Regions from separate parts of the Pseudolabrys sp. FHR47 genome, predicted to be linked through region 2. Evidence: predicted binding sites of a transcription regulator. Region 2 holds the regulator's gene; the other holds the start of a gene.
The links. Region 2 encodes LexA, which represses DNA repair genes until DNA is damaged. Its sites were predicted from a motif close to TGTTCNNNNTGTGTTCNG; they were not measured.
Positions count from the first base shown of each region.

Region 1: the regulator LexA is predicted to act here: its motif matches at 4,573-4,590, upstream of E8Q40_RS17130 (PA0069 family radical SAM protein).

Region 1 covers NZ_CP039740.1:3,500,826-3,508,435, reverse strand. Annotated here, with positions in the region: gene E8Q40_RS17155 (site-specific DNA-methyltransferase) at 1-1,103, opposite strand, end outside; gene E8Q40_RS17150 (neutral zinc metallopeptidase) at 1,335-2,249, shown strand; gene moaB (molybdenum cofactor biosynthesis protein B) at 2,261-2,824, shown strand; gene E8Q40_RS17140 (helix-turn-helix domain-containing GNAT family N-acetyltransferase) at 2,867-3,838, opposite strand; gene E8Q40_RS17135 (glycosyl transferase) at 3,881-4,456, opposite strand; gene E8Q40_RS17130 (PA0069 family radical SAM protein) at 4,613-5,815, shown strand; gene E8Q40_RS17125 (ribonuclease HII) at 5,984-6,736, shown strand; gene E8Q40_RS17120 (glycosyltransferase family 39 protein) at 6,889-7,610, shown strand, end outside.
Region 2 covers NZ_CP039740.1:2,354,782-2,362,391, forward strand. Annotated here, with positions in the region: gene E8Q40_RS11635 (glutamine--tRNA ligase/YqeY domain fusion protein) at 1-1,299, shown strand, start outside; gene E8Q40_RS11640 (ComEC/Rec2 family competence protein) at 1,414-3,681, shown strand; gene lexA (transcriptional repressor LexA) at 3,792-4,502, opposite strand; gene glp (gephyrin-like molybdotransferase Glp) at 4,640-5,848, opposite strand; gene moaC (cyclic pyranopterin monophosphate synthase MoaC) at 5,851-6,375, opposite strand; gene trpC (indole-3-glycerol phosphate synthase TrpC) at 6,380-7,192, opposite strand; gene trpD (anthranilate phosphoribosyltransferase) at 7,199-7,610, opposite strand, start outside.

The sequences.
Region 1 (7,610 bases), 1.1 Mb from region 2:
TGGGCGCGTAGGTCGTCGATCGACACGAGGCCTTTCGGCGTCTCGACATGCCAGAACGACCAGCCGTTACAGGCATCGAGCCCTTGGACCACCGCGCCGACGCGGTGGATCGAGCCGACCGTGTCGCCGACCGCGATGGCGCCGTCGGCGCGGACGATTGCTTTGTGCCGTTTCTTTGAGTCAGTGAGGCGGGCGCCCGGCGTAACAAGGCCGCGTTCGATCAGCGAGGCGAAGGCGACGCGCGGGGCCTCGCGGGCCGTCATGAACGGCGCGATGGAGGGCGAGGGCACGACCTCGACATCGGCGAGGCGCTTTTCGGCGGCGGAGGCGTACTTCTTCTCGCGCTCCAGCCCGATGTAGCGGCGCCCTAACTTCTTGGCGACCGCTCCGGTGGTGCCGGTGCCGTTGAACGGGTCGAGGACGAGGTCGCCCGGCTTGGAACTCGACAGGATGACGCGCGCCAGAAGCGCTTCCGGCTTCTGGGTCGGATGCAGCTTCTTGCCGTCGGTGCCTTTCAGGCGCTCGGAACCCGTGCAGAGCGGGAAGGTCCAGTCGGAACGCACCTGCACGTCGTCGTTGCCGGCCTTCAGGGCCTCGTAATTGAAGGTGTAGCCCTTGGCGTTCGGATCGCGCGAGGCCCAGATCATGGTTTCGTGCGCATTGGTGAAGCGCCGGCCGCGGAAATTCGGCATCGGGTTGGTCTTGCGCCAGATCACGTCGTTGAGGATCCAGAACCCCATGTCCTGCATGATCGCGCCGACGCGGAAAATGTTGTGGTAGGAGCCGATCACCCAGATCGTGCCGGCAGGCTTGAGCACGCGGCGGCAGGCGGCCAACCACTCTTTGGTAAACGCATCGTAAGCGGCGAAGCTCGCGAACTTGTCCCAGTCGTCGGTAACGGCGTCGACATGAGAGTCGTCCGGCCGCTTCAGATCGCTGGCAAGCTGCAGATTATAGGGCGGATCGGCGAAAATCAGGTCGACGGAACCGGCCTGAAGCTTCGACATCTCGTTGACGCAGTCGCCAACAAGGATTCGATGATCGGGGGTCTTGGAAAGACCACGGGGCGCCCGACCGGGCGCCCCGCGACGCGACTCAACCATGACTCAACTCTGACTCAAGGACGACGCGGTCGGCTGACGCGGGACCTACAAACCGACAGGCCCGCATCATGCGCAGCCCAAGGTGAAAAAAACCTTTATAGAAAAATTTGTCGGAACGAATTCTGCTAACTTAACCGGGAGTTAGCAGAGGTTAACAGTGTGCCAAGTATTGCCGCAATCAGTCGTGCTAAAGGAAACGGTCAGGGCAGCGCGGGTTGGGAGACAGATTGAATGCGTTGGGACGATTTTCGCCGCAGCGATAACGTCGAAGACGATCGCGGCGGCGGTGGCGGTGGTTTCAATCTGCCGGTGGGCGGCGGTGGTTTGGGCATCGGCACTGTTGTCGTGCTCGGACTCATCGGCTGGGCGCTCGGTATTGATCCGAGCCTTTTGATCTCCGGCGCGGAGATGCTGAACAACGGCCGGACATCGCAACAATATGAGCAGCGTGTCGATCGGCCGGCGCAGCGCACCGGCGCACCGACCGATCAGATGGGCAGTTTCGTCGCCGCGGTGCTCGGTAATACCGAAGATACCTGGGGCAAGGTGTTCGAGACCGCCGGTCAGCAATACCGCGCGCCGCGCCTGCGCTTGTTTACCGGTCAGGTGAGCAGCGCCTGCGGCATGGCAAGCTCGGCCAGCGGTCCGTTCTATTGTCCGCCGGACCGTCGCATTTTCCTCGATACGTCGTTCTTCGATGAAATGCGCTCACGCTTCCGCGCCTGTACCGGCAAGGGTTGCGAGTTCGCCCAGGCTTATGTGATCGCGCACGAGGTCGGTCATCACGTGCAGAACCTGCTCGGCATCCTGCCGAAGGCGCGCGAGGCGCAGCAGGCGGCCGGCGATCGCGCGGCGGCGAACCGTATCCAGGTCCGTGTCGAACTGCAGGCCGACTGCTTTGCCGGTATCTGGGCCAACCAGTCGAACCAGCGCTGGAATTCGATCGAGCCCGGCGACATCGAGGCCGCGCTGCAGACCGCGGCGGCGATCGGCGACGACCGGCTGCAGAAGCAGGCGCGGGGCTACGTGGTACCGGACTCCTTCACACACGGCACCTCTGCCCAGCGCCAGCGCTGGTTCACGACCGGCTTCAAGTCCGGCAAGGTGTCGTCGTGCAATACCTTCGCGGCGAACGCACAGTTATAAGGTCTCAGTCCATGCCCGGTATCGATGAATCAAAGCAGTTCGTGCCGCTCAAGATCGCGGTGCTGACGATTTCCGACACGCGCGAACTCGCCGACGACAAGTCCGGCAATACGTTGGTCGAGCGCATTCGGGCCGCCGGGCACATTCTCGCCGAGCGCTCGATCGTGAAAGACGAGGTCGATGCCATCCGCGGCAAGGTGAAGGCCTGGATCGAGGACAAGTTCATCGACGTGGTGATCTCGACCGGAGGCACCGGCTTCACAGGCCGTGACGTGACGCCGGAAGCTGTCGAGCCGCTGTTCGAGAAGCGTATGGACGGTTTCTCGACGCTTTTCACGATGGTGAGCTACCCGAAGATCGGCACCTCGGCGATCCAGACCCGCGCCACCGCCGGCGTCGCCAATGCCACCTACATTTTCTGCCTGCCGGGTTCGCCGGGTGCCTGCAAGGACGCGTGGGACGACATCCTCGTCCACCAGCTCGACTACCGCTACCGGCCGTGCAACTTCGTCGAAATTCTGCCGCGGCTGGACGAGCATTTGCGAAGGCCGAAGGCGCAGGGCGCGACGGCTTAGTACCTCGCTTCGCAGAGGATGACGTTCTGCGTTTGCGACGGCCTAAAGCGTCATATCCCAGAACTCCGCCACCACGTTCTGCCCGAAGCTCATCTTGTTCTGGCTCGAGGTCAGCGTGAAGCCGGCCTTCTCGTAGCAATGGCGCGCGGCGGTCAGGCATTCATGCGTCCACAAAGTGATGGCGCGATAGCCCTTGGCGCGGGCAAAGGCGATGCATTCGTCGGTGAGACGGCGGCCAAGGCCTAGGCCACGGGCCTTCGGTGAGACGATGAGCAGGCGGATGCGGGCGACGCCGGGCTTATCGTCCTTGACCAGCATCACCGAGCCCACCGGCTCGCCATCCATCTCGGCGACCCAGCAGCGCTCCATCGCTGGATCGAAGTTCCTGGCGAAGTCGGCAACGATCTGCGCCACCAGCGCCTCGAATGAATTGTCCCAATTGTATTCGCGCGTATAGACGCGGGCATGCTCGGCGACGATCCAGCCGAGATCGCCCGGCTGTAGATCGCGCAAAGTATAAGTGCGCGCGGGCCGCGAGTCGGCCTCTTGTCCAAGCAACGTTTCGATGGTGCGCATGGCGCGCACCAGTTCGCTTTGCTCGCGCTCGCTGAGCGCGCCCAGCATTTCGGCGACGTCTTCGGCAGAACGCTTTTCGGCCGGCGCGAAGAATTTGCGGCCCTGGGCCGTGAGCGACAGGTGGCTCTGCCGCGCGTCATTCTTCGACGTCGTGCGCTTGATCAGGCCGCGCTTCTCGAAATTGCGCAGCACGCGCGACAGATAGCCGGCATCGAGGTCGAGGGCGCGGCCGATGTCCTTCGCCGTCGGTTGCTCGACACTCGGATGCGCCAGTTCGTGCAGCACGCGCATTTCGCCGAGCGAGTAGGGCGTGTCGAGATAGGTTTTCCGCAAGAGGCCGATCTGGCGCGTGTAGAAGCGGTTGAAGCCGCGCACCGCGGCGACGCGGTCGGGCGGAACGTCGGCTTCGGGCGCGGGTGATGGTCCGGCGGCAGGCATGGCCGCAAGGTCGGGCAGTTAGTTGACAAAGTCAAGTAAGGCTCAGGCGACCCGCCGCACCGCGGCGCCGAGCAGCGCCACCTTGCGGCCGAGTTGGTTCAGCAGCCTCGCTTCGGCATCGGCGTGCGCCGGGTGGCCGCCGACCGCCTCGTAAAGGCTGCGGGAAATGACCAAGCCCTGATCCGGCGATGGCTTGCGGCCGGCAAACACCGCCCGGGCCAGCGCAATGACGTCGCCGAGCCCCGGCTGCGCCGAAGCCGTGCCGGCGGTCCGGAACACCGCGGCGCGCGGGGCGGTTTCGCTGAACGAAGCCGACTGCATGAAAGTCTCGCTGGCGCCGGTCCAATCGGCATCGAGCACGATGCCGGCACGCAGGAACATCAGCCAGGGTGTCCGCGTGCTCAGGGCGGCTGTTTTGAGCCGCTCGCCGAGCGGGGCCGCCGACGCAATGAACCGGCATCCGGCAATGTCGGCGACTTCGGCCGTAGCGTCCTTCGACTCCGCGTCGGACACAACGACCTCCGTAACAAGACCGGACATCGCGCCCGGAATCAGTGCCGACAATGTCGGCACCAAAGTGCGCTCCGATTCGTGCGTGGCGACGATGACGCTGAGCATAGCCCCCAAGGCGACAGCAAGCGGAACACAACCGTTGTCCCCACGGTTGCTACCACATCATGTGCGGATGTGAAGGCGAACCACGAAAGGCGGCAGCCGCCGGGAAACCGCGAAAATGTTCTTGTTATGTTCACATTTCGTGACTAGGTAAGGTCCATGGCTCAACGACCTGCAGCCTTGAAACGCCCCCCGGCGGACCTTGATCGGACCGCCATTTCCGATCGCGGAACGGAGCTGCCCTCCGCGCCGGGGGGGGTTCGCGTTGACGATCTCACGGGCCTGCTTGGCGTCGTTGTCGAGCATGAACGCCGCCGCGGACGTGGCGCGCAGTCGAACGCTTCGGGCCGCTACGAGCCGCATGCGCGCATCGCGTTCGACGACGGCTGGCGCTCGCTTGAGGAACTGCCGCCGTTCCAGACCACGGTGCAGGTCGATACTTCGCGCAAGATCATCACCCGCAACCAGTCGCCTGACATCGGCTTCGACCGGTCGATCAATCCTTATCGTGGTTGCGAGCACGGATGCGTCTACTGCTTTGCCCGGCCGACGCATGCCTATCTTGGTCTGTCGCCGGGTCTCGATTTTGAATCCAAGCTGTTCGTCAAGCCGGAGGCAGCCGACCTCCTTGAACGTGAGCTCGCTTCGCCGAACTATTCGCCGAAGGTGATCGCGATCGGCACCAATACCGACCCGTATCAGCCGATCGAGCGGCGCTACAAGGTGATGCGCCGCATTCTCGAAACGCTCGATCGCGCCGGTCATCCCGTCGGCATCGTGACCAAGTCGGCGCTGGTAACGCGCGATCTCGATATCCTCGCGCGGATGGCCGAACGCAATCTGGCCAAGGTGGCGCTTTCGGTGACGACGCTCGATCCCGAACTGGCGCGCAAGATGGAGCCGCGTGCAGCGACACCGATTAAGCGGCTCGAGGCGCTGCGCCAGTTATCTCAGGCCGGCGTGCCGACCACGGTCATGGTGGCGCCGATCATCCCGGCGCTGAATGACAGCGAGATCGAACGTATTCTCGACGCTGCCGCGGCGGCCGGCGTCAAGGAAGCAGGCTATGTCATGCTGCGCCTGCCGCTCGAGGTGCGCGATCTGTTCCGCGAATGGCTGGAAGCCAATTATCCGGATCGCGCCGGTCATGTCTTCAGGCTGGTGCGCGAGATGCGCGGCGGTAAGGACTACGATTCCGAATGGGGCACGCGCATGAAAGGTAAGGGGCCTTATGCTTGGCTGATCGGCCGGCGGTTTGAACTGGCCTGCGAGAAGCTCGGCCTCAACGTCGCCAAACGCAAGCTGTCGACCGAGCACTTCCGGCATCCCAGGCCGGATGAGGCGCAGATGAGTTTGTTTTAGGTGCTGAGTGTCGTCCTCCGCGAATGCGGAGGACCTAGCCCTTCTGTCTGAGGCGAGGAACGCCGGATCGCCCGCTTTCGCGGGCGATGACAGCTTCTGTCCCCGTTTTTCACCGGCGGGCGTGAATAGGGTTGAACGGGCGCCCGACTCGGGCGTACCCATCGGCCCATGGCACCTGCCTCCAAAAAGAAAACTGCGCGGAAACCGGCCGCGAAATCCGCCGCGAAAGCGCAATTGCCGCTGGTCGAGCCAATCCTGCGCCCGACCTTCCGCCGCGAGCGCCGCGCGTTGAAGGCCGGCATCTTTCCCGTTGCCGGCTGCGACGAGGCGGGACGGGGACCGCTCGCCGGGCCGGTTGTGTCCGCTGCCGTGATCCTCGATCCCGACCGCATTCCGCGCGGGCTCAACGATTCCAAGAAGCTCGACGCCGAGGCGCGCGAGAAGCTCTACGAGAAAATCTGCGCCACCGCGCAGGTCTCGGTCGCCTTCGCCTCGGTCGATCGCATCGATCGCGACAATATCCTGCGCGCCTCGCTCTGGGCCTCGGCTCGCGCCGTGAAGGCGCTGCCGGTCCGGCCAAAGCTCGTCTTCATGGACGGCAACATGAAGATCGATTGCGGATGCGACTGCGAGGCCGTGGTCTCGGGCGACGCGCTGGTGCTGTCGGTGGCGGCGGCGTCGATTGTCGCCAAGGTGACGCGCGACCGCTACATGATGCGGCTGGCCGAAGCCTATCCCGGCTACGGCTTCGAGCGGCATATGGGTTACAGCGTGCCCGAGCATTTCCGTGCCTTGCAGGCGCTCGGGCCGACGCCGCACCACCGCCGCTCCTTCGCGCCGGTGGCGGCCAAGTTCGCGGCGATGGGCGAGCGGCTCGAGGATGTGCCCGATGAGGCGCTCGCGGCCGTGTTGCCACTTTAGACGGCGTTCTTTATTGATTTGCTTGCTTATCCCTCCCCGTCTTCGGGGAGGGTGGCGAGCGCAGCGAGCCGGGTGGGGTGCCGCACACTCTGACCCCACCCCCGGCGCTGCGCGCCGGACCCTCCCCGCAAGCGGGGAGGGATAAGAGAGCCATGCACCACGTCTCCCTGATCATCGAATTCCTCCGCGGCCGGCCCAAGGTCGTGTTCTGGTTCGTGGCGCTGTCGCAGGGCATGCTGTGGACGCTGATCCCGGCACTGTTCTTCTCATCGCCGCCCGGTGACCTGCCGCTGGTGCTGGCGGTCGGTCGCGAATTCCAGCTCGGCAGCTATCTGGGGCCGCCTTTGGCATTCTGGCTTGCCGAGATCGCATTTCGCGGCGGCGGCATGTTCGGCCTCTACGCCCTGTCGCAAATCTGTATCGTTGTGGCGCTGTGGGCCGTGTTCACGCTTGGCCGCACGTTGATCGGCACGCGCCATGCCGTGCTTGCCATTCTCCTGATGGTTGGCATCGCCGCCTTTACGGTGCCGAGCCCGGATTTCGGCCCGGCGGTGCTGGCCATCCCATTATGGGCGCTGGCCCTGATGCACTATTGGCGCGCGCTGGGCGAAGGCAGACGTGGTAGCTGGTTTTTGCTCAGCGTTGATCTCGGCCTGCTGCTGCTGACGCACTTTGCCGGCATCGTGCTGGTCGCATTGCTGATCGTCTTCACGCCGCTGACGCGGCGCGGCCGGGAGGCACTCCGCCATCCCGAGCCGTGGCTGGCGCTTCTGCTGCTAGTGGTCGTGGTCGCTCCCTATGCCGCCTGGCTGAGCCAGTCCTGGCCGCTGGTGGCGGCTACGCTTCAGGAAAGCACCGCAGGAGTTTCGGCCTT
Region 2 (7,610 bases):
CAGGAGGAGATGCGTCTGGCCCGCGGTACCCTGACCGAACCCGGCAAGAACTCACCGTTCCGCGACCGTTCCGTCGAAGAGAACCTCGACCTGTTCTCGCGCATGAAAGCGGGTGAGTTCCCCAATGGCGCACGCGTGCTGCGCGCCAAGATCGACATGGCCTCCGGCAACATCAACCTGCGCGACCCGGTGCTCTATCGCATCATCCACGCGCATCACCCGCGCACCGGCGACACCTGGAAAATCTATCCGTCCTACGATTTCGCCCACGGCCAGTCCGACGCCATCGAAGGCATCACCCATTCGGTCTGCACGCTCGAATTCGAGGATCACCGGCCGCTCTATGACTGGTTCATCCAGAACCTGCCGGTGCCGTCGCAGCCGCATCAGTACGAGTTCGCGCGGCTCAATATCACTTATACGCTGCTGTCGAAGCGTATCCTCAACGGTCTCGTCAAAGGCGGGCACGTCTCGGGCTGGGACGATCCGCGCATGCCGACCATTGCCGGCCTGCGCCGCCGCGGCGTGCCGCCGGAAGCCATCCGCGATTTCATCAAGCGCGTCGGCGTCGCCAAGGCCAACTCGACCGTCGACCTCACCATGTTCGACTTCTCGATCCGCGAGGTGCTCAACCGCACGGCGCCGCGCCGCATGGCGGTGCTGCGGCCTTTGAAGGTCGTGATCGAGAACTATCCGGAAGGCGAGGGCGAGGAGATCGAGGCCGTCAATCACCCTGACGACGCGGCGCAGGGCTCGCGCAAACTCAAGTTCACGCGCGAACTCTACATCGAGCGTGACGACTTCATGGAAGTGCCCGAGAAGAAGTTCTTTCGCATGGCGCCGGGCCGCGAGGTGCGCCTGCGCTATGCCTATTTCGTCACCTGCAAGGAAGTGGTGAAGGACGCGGCCGGCAACGTCACTGAGCTGCGATGCACCTACGATCCGGCATCGAAGGGCGGCAATTCGCCGGACGGCCGCAAGGTCAAGGCGACCATCCACTGGGTGTCGGCCGAGCATGCCGTGCCGGCGGAGCTGCGGCTTTACAATCAGCTCTTCACCGATCCCGCGCCCAGCGCCGATCCCGAGACCTTTGCCAAGGGCATCAATCCGCAGTCGCTGGAAGTCTTGAGCGATGCGCGTCTCGAGCCGGCACTGGCGGAAGCCAAACCCGGCGAAGCGATCCAGTTTGAGCGGCAGGGCTATTTCGTGCTCGACCGCGACAGCGCGCCCGGCAAGCTCGTGTTCAACCGCACCATCGGTCTGCGCGACACCTACGCCAAGGATGTGGCGAAGGGGTAGGTGTGGCCCGATAGGCGGCTAAGTACGCTTTCCCCGAGAACGTTCACAACCGTTCCCCTAATCTGCAACCCATGGCTGCGATAGCCTGATCCCGGTTGTGCCGGGGGGCGTTGCGTGGCCAGTCCGCCAAAAAGCCGTTCGAAAGCGATTGCAGCAGGTCTCGCCGCCGCCGCCGGCCGCCGTGCCGGCGTCTGGCCGGGCTGGCTCGATGCCTTCAGCGAAAAAGCCGGCAAAGTTCTGGCGTCCTGGACCGCCGCCGAAGTGGCACCGGGCCGTCTGCTGCCTTGGTTGCCGGTTGCGTTCGGCACCGGCATCGCTGCGTACTTTGCCGCCGATCGCGAACCGGCCTGGTGGGCTGCGTCGGGACTTTGTATGGCGACGCTTGCGATCGCCTATGCGGCGCGCAAGCATCCCTTTGGTTTTCCGCTGACGCTGGGGCTTGCCGCTTTCGCAGCCGGCTTCGGTATCGCGACACTCAACACCGCACGCATCGACCATCCGATCCTGCGCAGCGCGACCTGGAGCGCGCAGGTGTCGGGCTTCGTCGAGATTCGCGAGGAGCGGGCCAAGAGCGACCGCATCGTCGTGCGGGTTCACAAATTTGAGGCACCGCGCATCACGGAAATACCGGAGCGGGTACGCGTCTCGGTAAGAAAGAGCACGGCGCCGGCGGTGGGTACGTTCGTGGCGTTCAAGACATATCTGGCGCCGCCCCTCGAGCCCCTGCGACCCGGCGGCTACGACTTCGCGCGCGATCTCTATTTTCAAAAGATCGGCGCCTCCGGCTATGTGCTTGGCCGTGTTCGCCAAGAAGCTGCGCCCGTGAAGCCTGGTTTGTGGCTGTCCTATGCAACTTTCTTCGACGGCCTGCGTGACAGCATGGACAACCGAATTCGTGCGATTCTGCCGGGCGATCGCGGCTCGATCGCCTCGGCGCTGATCACCGGCACGCGCGATGCGATATCGCCCGCTGTCAACGACGCCATGTACGTCTCAAGCCTGGCGCATGTGTTGTCGATCTCCGGCTATCACATGGCGGTGGTCGCCGGCATGGTGTTCTTTGTCATCCGCGCCGTGCTGGCGCTGGTTTCGTCGCTGGCGCTGACGCGACCTATCAAGAAATGGGCGGCGCTTGGCGCGCTCGGGGCGGCAACGTTCTATCTGATGTTGTCCGGTGCCGAAGTGGCCACCCAGCGCTCCTACATCATGGTCGCCATCGTGCTCGTTGGCATTATGGCCGATCGTCCGGCGATCACATTCCGCACCCTGACGGTGGCGGCGCTGATTGTCATGGCGCTGACGCCGCAAGCTCTGGTGCATCCGAGCTTCCAGATGTCGTTTGCCGCAACGCTCGCCTTGGTCGCGCTCTATCAGACCTCGCTGCGCTGGCAGGCGGGCGCCGACAGCCCGCTCGCGGCACGCATTGCGCTGTGGGGCGGGCGAGAAATCGCCGCACTGATCCTTGCCTCGCTGGTGGCCGGTTTAGCGACCACGCCGTTCGCTGCCTTCCACTTTCACCGCATCGCGCCTTACGGCGTCATCGCCAACCTTCTGGCCATGCCGGTCGTGTCGGTGGTGGTGATGCCCATGGGCATTGCCGGCGCGCTGACCATGCCGTTCGGCTTCGATGCCGTGTTCTGGAAGCTCATGGGCCTCGGCCTCGACTGGATGATCGCGGTCGCGCTCTGGGTGACGCAATTGCCCGGCGCGGTGGGGCCGATGCCGGCCTTCGGCGTCGGGCCGCTGCTTCTGGTGACGCTGGGCTTGCTGCTGCTCTGTCTGCTGCGCTCGCCACTGCGCTGGAGCGGTGCGGCCTGTGTCGTCGTCTCCGCGGTCTGGGCGCTGGCGACGCCGCAGCCGGATGTCTTGATTGCCGGCGACGGCCAGACCGCGGCCGTGCGTGGCGCGTCCGGACATCTGGTTTTCCTGCAGCGTGGCCGCGACAGCTTCGCGGTCAAGGAATGGCTCTCGGCCGATGGCGACATGCGCGGCACCGATGGTACGAAACCGGATGATGGCGTTCGCTGCGACGCCATTGGCTGCACGGCGACATTGCGCGATGGGCGCACCGTGGCCTTCGCGTCGTCTGTCGAGGCTTTTGCCGAAGACTGTGCGCGCGCCACTGTGGTCCTGTCTTCGCGGACGGCGCCCCGCGCTTGCGAGGCCATGCTCATCGACCGGCCGGCCTGGCAGCGCCATGGCGCTGCGGCGCTCTACGTCAAAGGCGACAGTTTCGATATGGAAGTGGCGCGGCCAGTAACGCAGGACCGGCCATGGGCGAGAGCGCGCAAGGTCCCGGCGGCCGATGCCTCAACGCAAAACATCCGACGCAATGCGCCGGATGCCACGCCGCGAACGGAAGATCTGGAAGCGGGGGATTGAGGCTGTCATTCCGGGGCGCGGCCTTTTGGCCGCGAACCCGGAATCCATAATCCCGGTCAGTGTGTATGGATTCCGGGCTCGCGCTTTCAGCGCGCCCCGGAATGACCGAGCTAATACCTTCTGAACATCGCCACCAACTTGCCCTGGATGCGCACACGATTGGGCGGCAGGATACGCACCTCATAGGAGGCGTTGGCGGGCTCCAAGGCGATCGAGGCGCCGCGGCGGCGGAAACGCTTCAGGGTGGCTTCCTCGTCGTCAATCAGCGCCACCACGATGTCACCAGTATCGGCGGCCTCGGAGCGGCGGATGAGGGCAATGTCGCCGTCGAGAATGCCGGCGTCGATCATCGAGTCGCCGCGCACTTCCAGCGCGAAATGTTCGCCGGTCGAGAGCAACTCCGGCGGCATGTTGATGACATGGCTGCGCTGCTGGATCGCCTCGATCGGCGTACCGGCGGCGATGCGGCCCATGACCGGTACCGAGATCGGCCGCGCCGCGTCGTCTTCCGTGACCACGGGGCGCGCCTTGCCGAGATTGCCCTCGATGACGCTCGGGTTGAACCCACGCACGCGGCCGTTGCCGCCGCCGAGACCGTGCTGGACCGAGTCCGGCAGCTTGATCACCTCGATGGCGCGGGCGCGGTTGGCGAGGCGCCGGATGAAGCCGCGCTCTTCCAGCGCGGTGATCAGGCGGTGGATGCCGGACTTGGAGCGCAAATCCAGCGCATCCTTCATTTCGTCGAAGGAGGGCGGCACGCCGGTTTCGGTCAGCCGCTCGTGGATGAACCGCAGGAGTTCGAATTGTTTGCGCGTCAGCATCGTGGGTCTCCCGGTCGCGGCCGATCCCGCAAAGCCTGATTGGCGCGGAATCATCCGAAACAAAGCATGAACGGACACTATCTGTTCGATATGTGTTCCGCAACCACTTAATTTGGCGTGAACAAGTCGAGAGGCCGCTAAAACCCGAACTTAAGGATGCGGCAGCGGCTGCCGGCCTTAGCCGCAGGGGCTTGCGGCTCCCGAATCAACAGGCAACCGGCCTGCGAGAGTGGTGCCATCAGGGAACTATCCTGATTCTGGACCGGCGTCGCGATCGGACCATCGGGGCCGGACTCCAGCGTGGCGCGCAGATAGTCGGCGCGGTCGTCATTGGCTGGAAGATCGCGGCCAAGGATGGCGGATTCCGGCGGCGTCTCGATGTCGCTGCGGCCGGAAAGCTTGCGCAGCAGCGGCAGCAGAAACAGGAAGGCGCAGACGTAGGACGACACCGGATTGCCCGGCACACCGAGCACATGCATGGCGCCGAGCCGGCCGTGCATCATCGGCCGGCCGGGGCGCAGCGCGACCCGCCAGAATGACAGATCGAGGCCTTCGGCCTTCAGCGCCTTCTGCACCAAGTCATGGTCGCCGACCGAAGCGCCGCCACTGGTGAGCAGCACATCGACCTTGGCTTCGCGCGCCTTTCGAATGCGGCCGCCGATGTCATCGAGCGTATCGCGGGCGACGCCGAGATCGATCACCTCGGCGCCGGCGGCGCGTGCCAGCGCTGTGAGTGCGAAGCCGTTGGAATAGACGATCTGGCCGGGGCCGAGCTCACTGCCGGGCATGACCAGTTCATCGCCAGTGCCGAGCACCGCGACGACGGGCCGGCGATGAACGCGCAGCCGCGGGTGGTTCATGGCGGCCGCGAGCATCAGGTCGCGATCGGTCAGCGCCCGGCCTTTCTCAAGCAGGACCTCGCTTTGTTTGAAATCGATGCCGGCGTAGCGGACATTGCGGCCTTTGATGGCGGTCTTCTCGACCGTGACCTTGTCGCCGTCGCGGCGGGTAAGCTCCTGGATGACGACGGTGTCGGCGCCATCGGGGAGTACGCCGCCAGTGAAGATGCGCGCAGCTTGGCCCGTCTCGACGAGGCCGGCGAAAGGATGGCCGGCGGCGACTTCACCGATCACCGTCAGCGTCGCCGGCGGTGTGGCGATGTCCTCGGCGCGCACCGCGTAGCCGTCCATCGCCGACACGTCGGCCGGAGGCTGGGTGCGCAGCGCGGTGACATCCTCTGCCAGCACGCGGCCCTGGGCGTCGCTCAGGGCGACCTCTTCGATGCCCAGCGGCTGGGTATCGGCCAACACCCGCGCCAAGGCCTCGGAGACCGGCATGAGGGGCATTGTTACGCTTCCGCCTTGTAGGGGCCTGACTTGCCGCCGGTCTTTTCCAAGAGGCGGATGCCCTCGATGCGCATCGATTTTTCGATGGCTTTGGCCATGTCGTAGATGGTCAGGCAAGCGATCGACACCGCCGTCAGCGCCTCCATCTCGACGCCGGTCTTGCCGGTGACCTTGACGGTCGCCTGCACCAGGAAACCTGGGAAGCTGTGCTCGGGGAAGATATCGACCGTCACTTTGGTGATCGGCAGCGGGTGACAGAGCGGGATCAGGCCATGGGTATGTTTGGCCGCCATAATGCCGGCGAGACGGGCGGCGCCGAGGACATCGCCCTTCATCGCATTGCCGGCGATGACGGTGTCGAGCGTCTCCTTGCGCATGATGACGCGGCCCTCGGCCACAGCAACGCGCTCAGTCGGCGCCTTGGCCGAGACGTCGACCATGTTGGCCTGGCCGGTCCGATCGATATGGCTGAGCTTTGGCTTCGCGGTGACCTTGGCAGGTTTCCTGGCGGCCTTCGCTTTCGCCATCGTTCTACTCCGCGGCGGCGTGGCTGGGGCGGGCGAGCAAGGCGCGGGTGGCGGCGGCGACGTCGGCCTGCCGCATCAGGCTTTCGCCGATCAGGAAGGTCGAGATGCCGACGGTTTCCAGCCGGGCGAGGTCGGCGGGCGTGAAGATCCCGCTCTCGCCGACGATGACGCGGTCCTTGGGCACGAGAGGCGCGAGGCGCTCGCTGACCGTGAGGGAGGTTTCGAAGGTGCGCAGGTCGCGGTTGTTGATGCCGATCAGGCGTGATTTCAGCTTGAGGGCGCGCTCCAGCTCATCTTCTGCATGAACTTCAACAAGAATGTCCATGCCATATGAAAAAGCTGCGCTTTCCAGTTCTGCGGCGGCGCCGTCATCGAGGCATGCCATGATGATCAGAATGCAGTCCGCGCCCCAGGCCCGCGCCTCGGCGCACTGGTAGGGCTCGAACATGAAGTCCTTGCGCAGCGCCGGCAGCGTGGTCGCCTCGCGGGCGGCGGTGAGGAACTCAGGCTTGCCCTGGAAGCTCGGCGCGTCCGTCAAAACCGAAAGGCAGGTCGCGCCGCCGGCCTCATAGGCCTTGGCGAGTGCGGGCGGGTCGAAATCCGGCCGGATCAGCCCCTTGGACGGGCTCGCCTTCTTGATCTCGGCGATCAGCGCGTAGTCGCCGGCGGCGATCCGCATCTCGATGGCGCGCTGGAAGCCGCGCGGCGCGGGCAGGGCTTTGGCCTGCGCCTCGAGGTCGGCCAGTGAGCGCACGCGCTTGGCCGCCGCGATTTCCTCGCGCTTGTAGGCTTCGATCTTCTTCAGGATATCGGCCAAGTGGAATTACTCCTCCGTGGCGCAGGATACCGCAATCAGGCGGTCAAGCCGACCCTCGGCTTCGCCGGAATCGATCGACTGCGCCGCCATCGCCGCGCCTTCCTTGAGGTCCTTGGCCTTGCCGGCGACGATGAGTCCCGCCGCGGCATTGAGAATGGCGACGTCGCGGAACGGCCCCGGCTTGCCCTTGAGTACATCGAGCAACGCCTTGGCATTGGTGTCGGCATCGCCGCCCTTGAGCGCGTCCGGCTTGGAGCGCGACAGGCCGGCGTCCTCCGGCGTGATCTCGAAGGTGCGGATCTTGCCGCCCTTGAGTTCCGCAACCGTGGTCGGGCCCGCGGTGGTGATCTCATCGAGGCCGTCGGAGCCATGCACCACCCAGATGCTCTCGGAGCCGAGATTGTTCAGCACCTGCGCC